DNA from 3 places in the Planococcus liqunii genome. Region 3 is predicted to be linked to each of the others. Evidence: riboswitches for the same ligand, from Rfam matches in the RefSeq annotation. Region 3 holds a riboswitch; each other region holds the start of a gene.

Region 1 (3,277 bases), 920 kb from region 3:
CCCGCGCAATGCCGACCCGCTGCTGCTGCCCGCCTGACAATTGGGCGGGATAATGGTCCAGCCGGTTCGCCAGTCCGACCCGTTCCAGAATTTCGATGCTCTGTTTTTTGGCTTCTGCTTTATGTATTCGCTTGACGCTGGTCAACCCGATCATGACGTTTTGCAGCACCGTAAAATTCTTGAATAGGTTGTATTGCTGGAACACCATGCCTGTCGAATTCCGTAAGGAAACGATATCCGCTTTTTTGGCGGATTGGGCATCCACTCGTTTCCCGCCGATTTCCACAATTCCGCGGGTTGGCTCCTCCAGAAAATTAATGCAGCGCAGGAGCGTTGATTTGCCAGAGCCGCTTGGCCCCAAAATCGAGACCACTTCGCCTTTCTGGACGTTCAAGTCGATGCCTTTCAGGACATGCTGGCGCTCGAAATACTTATGGACATTTTCCAATTTAATCATCAGGCAATCCCTCTTTCATATCTGCGTGCCCGTTTCTCCACTTTTACAAGCAAACGCTCCACCGCTATGCAAAGAATCCAGTAGACGATTGAGACCGCGATGTACACTTCAAAAAATGCCAAGCCGCGCGAACCGAGAATTTTGGCTTCTCCCATGATGTCAATGACGCCAATGATAAACACAAGAGACGTATCCTTAATCGTGCTGATAAACATATTTCCAAGGTTCGGTATAGCTGTGGCTAAGGCCTGCGGGAAAATGACCTTGAGCATCATCTGGGCCGGCGTCATCCCGATCGATTTGGCCGCTTCAAACTGTCCTCGGTCAACCGATTCAATTGCGGAGCGGATCGTCTCAGACAAATATGCTCCCAGATTCACGGAAAACGCCAATAGCGCATAAACTTCGGGTGGAATGCTGTTGACATCCGCCGATTGGAGCCAGCCGTATTCGATCTGCACGTAGTAAATGATTTTCGGTATGCCGTAAAACACCAGGTAGATCTGAACCAATAAAGGCGTCCCTCTGATAAAAGATACGTAAATGGCCGAAATCACCCTCAACACCGGCACCCGGTAAATTTTAATAAGGGCGGTGGCTACGCCAATAAATAAGCTTAAAATCAATGAGCCGACTGCAATCCCTATGGTGACGGGCAGCCGTGAAATAATTGCAGGAAAACTCTCTATTAAAAAATTGATATCCAGTAAATTTTCCATTGCCTCTTCCCCTCCACAAACCTATTCAGGGATGTACTCTCCGCCAGTCCATTTTTTCGACAGTTCAGCTAAAGTGCCATCTTGCTTGAGCTCTTCCAAAACAGGATCAATCAGCGCTTTCAATTCTTCGCCCTGCTCCCCTTTTTTCAAGACGATGCCCATGTCGTCATTCACCAAAGGCTGGCCGACAATTTCCACGTCTAAATCATTCTTTTTCAAAACCGCATCGATCATGATTGGATCGTTTACGTAAGCATCAATCCGGCCGTTTTGCACATCCTGCAAAATTTCTGAAGGATTGCCGCTTTCGCTGTACTTCAAATCAATCGGCTTTGCTGCTTTTTTGTTGTACTCCTCGAGCAATAAGGTGTAAGAATCCCCGGCTAAGGCACCGATTTTCTTACCTTCCAAATCCTTAATGGTTTGAATGTCTTCTCTTCCACCCTTCACCGCAATAACGGTTTCAGCTGCAAAATAGGATTCATCGGTGAACAAATATTTGCCTTGGCGTTCCGGCGTTTTCGCAACTTGATCGGCGATGGCCTGGATTTTATTGGATTCCAGCGCCAGGAACATGCTGTCCCACGGCACGGCAGTAAATTCAAACGTGTAGCCGTCCAATTTCTCATCGACCGCTTTGACCACTTCCACATCGTATCCGGTCAATTCGTTGTTCTCATCTGCAAATGCAAAAGGCGGATAGTCGTTTTGCGTTCCAACGGTGATCACTTGCTCGCCTGCAGCACTGGCTGCTTCCTTCGACGAACATCCGCTGAGAACGCCGCCTGCGCCCAGCAATAAAACCAGAGAAAGGGATATGTACGGTTTTCTTTTCATGATAAAACTCCTTTGTTGGTAAAGAGAGTCGCAAAGTTCTTTCATGCCCGAAAGCTTTGCGCTGCTTGAATGCGGCCAATAAAAACAAAAAAACCCATTCCGATAGGAAATAGGTTTTAATCTACATCTTATCTCTCAGAGCAAACGCTCTGCAGGAATTAGCACCTCTCATATGAAATGATGGTTGCTGGACGTCATTGGGCCTGTCCCTCAGTCTCTCTTGATAAGTTATTTAATTTTTTAACATATTACAGATAGTATTTTACATTGCCTGTTCTGTCAAATACATTTTTTTCTATTTTGAATTTTTATCACTTATTTTTTACTAAAAAAGAAAGGTGAAGAGCGATAAAAAAACAGGATTTCTCTGCCGCCTTTTTAAATTTCGAGCAGCCAATTGACAATAGTCTGAATCTTAAATACTATCTAATAATACTTCGTAAGGCTTTTATTAATTCACTTTACGCTGTCCTGACTTTTTAAGAATGGCCCAAATTTAACGAAGAGCGGAGCGAATCAGCAATGACAAAAGAAACGGTTTATGACGTAGCCATCGTTGGCGCGGGAACAATGGGAATGGCTGCCGGTGCCTTTCTGGCGAAGCAAAACGCAAAGACCTTGCTGATCGATGCCTTCGATCCGCCGCACATCAAAGGGAGCCACCACGGCGATACCCGCTTGATCCGGCATGCTTACGGCGAAGGCAGGCAGTATGTGGCGCTTGTGAAGCGTGCCCAGCAATTATGGGAAGAGCTCGAACAGGAGACCGGCTGTAAAATTTTTAAAAACACCGGCGTTCTTGGCCTCGGCCCGAAAGACTCGCCTTTTCTTCAGGAAACCATCGCTGCCGCCCAGAAATACAACCTCCCGTTGGAAATCTTGGATGCCAAGGAAATCCAAAAGAGATGGCCCGGCTTTTCAGTGCCGGATCACTTTATCGGCTGCTTTGAAGAAGGATCGGGAATCATTTACAGCGAGTCCGCCATCCGGGCTTACAAGGACACCGCTCTTCAAAACGGTGCGGAACTTGTTCCTAATACACCCGTTCGGCACATTGACGTGAATGATGCAAATGGAGTAAAAATTTCGACCGGCCACTCGGCCTATTATGCAAAAAAAGTGATTATCACGGCCGGTGCCTGGGCTGCTAAATTATTGCCGGAGTTAAGCCTTCCGATTCAGCCGACACGCAAAGCCGTCGGCTGGTTTGATGCACCTTCCAATCTGTACAGCGATGCCCACTTTCCGGCCTTCTTTATCGAGG
Region 2 (3,277 bases), 990 kb from region 3:
CTAAATCTCTTGAATAGAAAGTGTGAGTTAAAGAAGAAACAAGCCGAAAGTATTTTTGATTTTCGCTATGGGAATAATTGCAGGTTTTATCATTTCGTATTTTTTTAGAATCTAAAAAAATAGTGTTTCTTGATAAGTGGAAAGGAAGAATGCATTGAAAAGAATAGAAGAACAATTTGGCATCTTGTTTTCCGCGGAGCAAAGCCCTTATTTTCAAGCGGAAGAAGAGCATCGAATGGTTATCCAGCATCAAGAATTAAAAGAAAGAGCGGGTTTTGTGCAGAGAACCACTACTTTCTTGTTTGAAGAGGATTCACGAATTGATATGACCTTTCTAAAATCCTATATGCCGTACGGTTTTAAGAAGCCCCGCTTCTTTGAGAAGCAGGCGTTGCACCAGGCATTTGTTATCCGAAATTGGAAAGAGGAATATATAGACAGGCAAGAATCCGAAGCAATCTTGCATTACGCCACGGTAAAGTCAGTTTCTTCAGAAGAAGTTTTTCAATATGTAAAAGGAATAATAAAAGGGAAGCAGCCCTCTTTGATCGCCTTCTATAATGACCGCTACATGCTTGAGGTGAACAGTGATGAAGTGGTGATCATTGCTAAAAATAAAGAAGACCTAACTGTGCTGAAGAAATTTTTGCAGAAGGAATGAAACTCATGGAAAATTATCAATTATGACGCACACCACTTATTATTTTGTTTACTTCAATACTAACTTCCTATCTTTTATGCAGGATAGAGGTAGAGAGTGTAATGAATTATGACAACAAAAAACACCGAAGCTGCCGGAACGGCGGCTTCGGTGTTTCCGAGTTGCTATTCTTTTCAAAGCCGAATCTGCTTAATTAAGCATAGAAGAATCGGTTGAGTCGGTTGTGCTTGTAGACGTTTTGCTGTTATCGCCTTCTTTAGAGCTTGATACTTTATCTTTCACTTGATTTGTTGCGTCTGTCGCTTTTTCTTTTGCCTGTGTTGCCAGTTCAGTCGCTTTCTCTTTTACTTGGGCGATTTTTCCGCTGCCGTCGCTTGAAGAATTGCTGCTGGCTAATTTATCTTTTACGGTTACTTGCAATTCTTTCCCGCTTTTTGGTGCCATTAAAAGGGCAAGGGTTGATCCGATTGCTGCTCCGCTTAAAAGACCTGCGAAGAATCCGCCGCCGGATTTGCCTTTTGCCGCGTTTGGCTGGCCGCTGATCTTGCCTGCTCGCTGAAGGCGTTCTTCCACTTCAGCCACAATTTCTTTGACGGAACTGCCGCTTACTTCTACAAGCGAGCCTTCAAAGCTAAGGTAATCATAGCTGTCTGAGTTGCGGGCAACGATTACGTCATAGCGGATAGCATCCGTTTTCTGATTGACCATATCGGCCTGGTATCCTTTTTTCTGCAAAGCTTTCTGAATGTCGGTAAATGGATGTTCTACTGCGATTCTTGGCATATTATCTACCTGCTTTCTATTAGAGTCATGACAGTCTTTTTCCCTCTTTCACCCTGTTCTTAAACATAAGGCGTATTTTAAGGTGAAAAAAGCTTGAAATCGATGAAAAAAAATATCCAAGTAAACGAATAAGAATGATAAAATTAAACGTTGACTTCCAGTAGTTTTAATATTATGATTACTTTCAACTTCATAAATCTTATCCAGAGAAGCCGAGGGACTGGCCCGTTGACGCTTCAGCAACCTCTGACATTTGTCAGAAAGGTGCTAATTCCAGCCAGGATTTTATTCTTGGGAGATAAGAGCGGGGCGGTAGCGATACATAACCTTCTTTTCTCTTTCCGGGAAAAGAAGGTTATTTCTTTTTGCCAAAATAACGCAACTAAAGGAGTGGGAAAGTATGACACGCAAACGGATTTATTTGAACGCTTTTGACATGAACTGCGCCGGCCACCAGTCGCCGGGGCTCTGGACACATCCGGAAGACCAGTCCCATCGGTACAAAGACAGTGAATATTGGATTGAGCTGGCGAAACTTTTGGAGAAAGGCAAGTTTGATGCTATTTTCCTTGCCGATGTCCTCGGTACATATGATGTCTACAACGGTTCAAGAGACGCTACCGTCCGGCAAGGAGCCCAGTCGCCGGTCAATGATCCTTTGCTCGTCGTGCCGCTCATGTCTGCCGTAACCAAACATTTAGGCTTCGGTGTCACGGCTTCTGTTACGCATGAGCATCCCTATACCTTTGCGCGCCGGATTTCAACACTTGACCATTTGACAAAAGGCCGGGTCGGCTGGAATATCGTGACTTCTTATTTGAAGAGCGCTGCGCTGAATATTGGGAAAGAAGATCAGATCAAGCACGATGAACGCTACGACATTGCCGAAGAGTATTTGGAAGTTTGCTATAAATTATGGGAGTCGAGCTGGGAAGATGATGCAGTTGTGGTAGACAAAGCGAGCGGCATCTACGCCGATCCCGGTAAAGTGCATGACATAAACCACGAAGGGAAATATTATAAAGTGCCGGGTGCACATTTAACGGAACCGTCGAAACAGCGGACGCCGGTGCTTTACCAGGCGGGGGCATCCAAGAAAGGCGTAGCGTTTGCCGGGAAGCATGCCGAATGCGTCTTTATCGGTCCGCCGAATATCGATATTGCCAGACAGACCGTCGATAAAATCCGGGCGGAAGTGGCAAATGCCGGCCGAAATCAAGAAGATGTGAAGATTCTGTCCTTAATTACACCGATTGTCGGCAAGACAGAAGAAGAAGCGCATGCCAAATATGAAGATTATAAGAGCCATATCAGCCATGAAGGGGCACTGGCTTTATTTGGTGGATGGACGGGCGTCGATTTGTCCGGCTACGCACCGGAGCAGCCGCTTGAATACATCGAAAACGATGCGATCCAATCCGCTTTAGAGAATTTCACAAAAATCCTCCCTGGCAGAAAACCGACCGTCAATGACATTAAGGAATATGTCGGCATCGGCGGACTGGGGCCATTTACGGTCGGTTCTCCGGAACAAGTGGCGGACACATTGGAACAATGGGTAGAGGAATCCGGCGTCGACGGCTTTAACATCGCCTATGCGGTTACGCCGGGGACATTTTCCGACTTTATCGAACTGGTCGTGCCAATCCTGCAGGAACGCGGCCTTGTCCAAAAAGAATACCAGGGCAGTTCTTTGAGGGATGCCTTGTTTGAAAAAGGAGACCATTTATTGCCGGCTCACACAGGCAAACAATACATGCGGATTCCAGCCTCGGTTGACAGCTAAATTCACTTGCGAAAAAGAAGGTGGAAAAGCTTGGTATTCAGCTTTTC
Region 3 (3,277 bases):
GCAGCAGCCCTTCTGCTTCGCGCACCAAGTCCAGCTTGTTCCTTTTCTGCACAACAAGCGGCGCTTCGATAATGTTTTCAATTACCGTCTTATGCGGGAATAAGTGAAAATGCTGAAACACCATGCCTGAGAATTGGCGGATGTCGATTTTTTGTTTTTTGCTTGGCGTTTTTCCAGTGAATGTGACGCGGACGTCATTAATCTGGAGTGACCCACGCGACGGGGTTTCCAAAAGGTTCAAGCAGCGGAGCAAAGTGGTTTTGCCGGAACCCGATGGCCCGATGATGCTGACGACTTCACCTTTATTAATCTCTAAGGAGATCGATTTCAGCACTTCCACGTCATCAAATTGTTTGCTTAAATTTTCAACTTTGATCATATAAATGGCCTCCTATCACGCTGCCACATAGCGGTTTGCTTTTTTCTCGAGGTAATCCTGCAACAGCGTCACCAGTGCACAGATGGCCCAGTAGATGAGTGCGACCAGGATATACAAAGTGAGGCTTTCATACGTTTGCCCGACCACTACTTTGGCGCGGTAGAACATTTCGGAAACGGTGATGACCATAGCGAGCGAAGTCCCTTTGATGATATCCATAAACGTGCTCGATAACGGCGGAAGAGCGATGCGCGTCGCTTGCGGCAAAATGATGCGGGTCATCGTTTGCCAGTAGCTCATCCGCAAAGTCTCGGCTGCTTCCCACTGGCCTTTTGAGACAGAAGAGATGGCAGAGCGGATAATTTCTGCAGTGTAGGCGGAAAAATGGATGCTGATGCCGATGATGGCAGCAGTCAGCGGTTCCATTTCAATGCCGACCATCGGAAAGCCGAAATACAGGATGAACAAAATGACCAACAGCGGAGTGCCCCGCATAAAGGAAATGAACAACCGGGCAGGCAGGGACAAGCCGATAAAGCGGTTCATGCGGGCAAGGGCGACGAACAGCCCCATGATCAGCGCAAAAAACATACTGACCAATGCAATCAAGATGGTCTGCCAGGCCCCTTCCAATATGAAAGGAAGGGAGTCCAGTGCGATTTCTACATTAAAAAGATATTCCCATTTAAAGTCGGCCATCGGAAAACTCCTTTGCTTATTATGTATAAAAGGGGAACCCGAAGATTCCCCAAAAATGATTACTCTTTCTCAAGCGGCTGAGTCACATCGGCACCCAGGAATTTAGTGGAGATTTCTTTAAGCGTTCCGTCAGCCAGCAATTCTTCAAGCGCAGCATCGAGTTTTTCTTTCAGTTCTGGACTGTCTTTCGGCATAACGATGGCACTGCTGCTGAAGGAGAACTTAACGCCTTCAGCCAGTTTCAAGCCGGGCTTGTCATACTGCTCAAGTGAGCGCATCAATACCAGGTAATCGTTCAGCGTCGCATCCACGCGGCCATTGACGATTTCCGGAAGAACTGTATCAGAACCGGTATAAACAATCACTTCAGCTCCTTGTTCCTGGGCAAATTTCGAATAGTTGCTTGTAGCAGAACCGCCGACTTTTTTGCCTTTCAAATCTTCCACTGATTCAATGCCGGAGTTGTCGCTTTCACGTACAATGGCAGAACCGTAGGAATGTTTCACCGGAACCGTGAAATCGAATTTTTCTTTGCGTTCATCTGTAATGGCGAAATCATTGGCCGCAATATCAATTTGGCCATTGCGAAGCGCCGGAAGCAAGCCATCGAATTCCATTTCTTTGAACTCAACTTCAAGCCCAAGTTTCTCGCCTAGAGCACGGGCAACTTCCACATCATACCCAGTCAATTCTTTCGTTGTTTCATCATGATATGTAATCGGATAATAAAGGCCTTCTGTTCCGACAACGATTTTGCCGGCTTCTTCGATGCGCTCCCACGCGTTTTGTTCTTTGTTTTCTGATGAGGCTGCTGCTTCGTTCGATGTTTCTTTGCTGCCGCATGCGGCCAACAAGATAACGGCTGCCAGAACTGCCAGCAACAATAAAAGATGTTTCGTGTTTTTCATAAATTTTGCACCTTCCTTTTCTATTGGTTTACTTGGTTTTAAGTTAATAGAACTGTTCCAACATGAAGGCAAACAAAAAGCCTCTTCTATAAGAAGAGGCAGGCATGTGAAAACACATTGAAATTCCGGCTCTTCTTATCTCTCAAGCTAAAAAAGCTTGTTGGATTTGGCACAGTGCTCTGGTTGCGAGCCCGCTGCCGAGGTTTCGTAGGGCCAATCCCTCCACCTCTCATGATAAGAACAAATTGCTATTAAACTATGTTGAAAACTTTACCACCGTTAGATTTAATCGTCAACACAATATTCTGATAGAAATCATTTGTTTTTTTCTTTAGACGAAAAGTGAACAGCACTTAAGTTGTGTCGATAGCGATTGGACGAGATTTAATTCGTGAAGTTGAAACTTACTCCGGTCAGTTTTTCTGAGATTTCCCACAGCCTCTGGCTCACTGCTTCGTTATGGGCTGCCTTATGAGGAGTTTCAATAATGGGATAACCTCGGCGCTGGCCTTTGCCGTCCGGGCCGATATATTCGCCGCCCTTTAAGCCGGGTTCAGTTGCTGCATAGATGGTGGGGAGCGCACCCATTACTGCAGGCTGGAAATACCGGTTCATCAACCCTTTGAAAATCCGCGGAGCTTCCCGTTTGCCGAACTTGAACAAATTGGTCGCAGAAATCCCGGGATGGCAGGCGATACTGATTGTTGGCAGGCCATGCTGCTTCAATCTTTTATCGAGTTCCTGGGCGAACATCAAATTGGCCAGCTTGCTTTGGCCATAAAATTTCATGCCTTTATAGCCTTTTGCGCCGTCAAGGTTATCAAAATCAATGGCAGCACCGCGATGAGCCAGGCTGCTGAGTGTCACTACCCGAGACTCCGGTGCCTTTAAAAGAAGAGGCAATAAGAGGCCGGTCAATGCAAAATGGCCTAAGTGATTGCTGGCAAACTGCAGCTCGATTCCCTCTTTTGTCTGGGTGAAAGGGGGAACCATGACGCCCGCGTTATTGATCAGTAAATCCAATGACTCTATTGTTCTATTTGCCTGTTCAGCAAATGCCCGAACGCTGTCAAGGTCTGACAAATCGAGCTGCATAACTTCAGCGGAAGCACCAGGTGCTTCTTTTTTTATGTCTTCCAGGGCGGTTTGCCCTTTATCTATGTCCCGAACAGCAAGAATGACATGTGCACCTTGTCCGGCAAAAACTTTTGCGGTCTCAAGGCCGAGTCCGCTGTTCGCTCCTGTAATGATGGCCGTCTTTCCCGTTAATCGGTTCTCTTCCAAACGATCC

The links. Region 3 has a riboswitch for S-adenosylmethionine ahead of QWY22_RS04375 (transporter substrate-binding domain-containing protein). Riboswitches for the same ligand answer to the same signal wherever they lie in the genome.
Region 1: linked by a shared signal. The riboswitch ahead of QWY22_RS19315 (transporter substrate-binding domain-containing protein) and the one ahead of QWY22_RS04375 (transporter substrate-binding domain-containing protein) in region 3 are both predicted to bind S-adenosylmethionine.
Region 2: linked by a shared signal. The riboswitch ahead of QWY22_RS09480 (LLM class flavin-dependent oxidoreductase) and the one ahead of QWY22_RS04375 (transporter substrate-binding domain-containing protein) in region 3 are both predicted to bind S-adenosylmethionine.

Annotation. Positions count from the first base shown of each region.
Region 1 covers NZ_CP129238.1:3,908,263-3,911,539, forward strand. Annotated here, with positions in the region: gene QWY22_RS19305 (amino acid ABC transporter ATP-binding protein) at 1-457, opposite strand, end outside; gene QWY22_RS19310 (amino acid ABC transporter permease) at 457-1,176, opposite strand; gene QWY22_RS19315 (transporter substrate-binding domain-containing protein) at 1,198-2,013, opposite strand; SAM riboswitch class I at 2,139-2,243, opposite strand; gene solA (N-methyl-L-tryptophan oxidase) at 2,536-3,277, shown strand, end outside.
Region 2 covers NZ_CP129238.1:1,864,333-1,867,609, forward strand. Annotated here, with positions in the region: gene QWY22_RS09470 (hypothetical protein) at 155-661, shown strand; gene QWY22_RS09475 (YkuS family protein) at 851-1,444, opposite strand; SAM riboswitch class I at 1,641-1,749, shown strand; gene QWY22_RS09480 (LLM class flavin-dependent oxidoreductase) at 1,845-3,230, shown strand.
Region 3 covers NZ_CP129238.1:875,906-879,182, forward strand. Annotated here, with positions in the region: gene QWY22_RS04365 (amino acid ABC transporter ATP-binding protein) at 1-379, opposite strand, end outside; gene QWY22_RS04370 (amino acid ABC transporter permease) at 395-1,078, opposite strand; gene QWY22_RS04375 (transporter substrate-binding domain-containing protein) at 1,138-1,986, opposite strand; SAM riboswitch class I at 2,119-2,227, opposite strand; gene QWY22_RS04380 (oxidoreductase) at 2,371-3,270, opposite strand.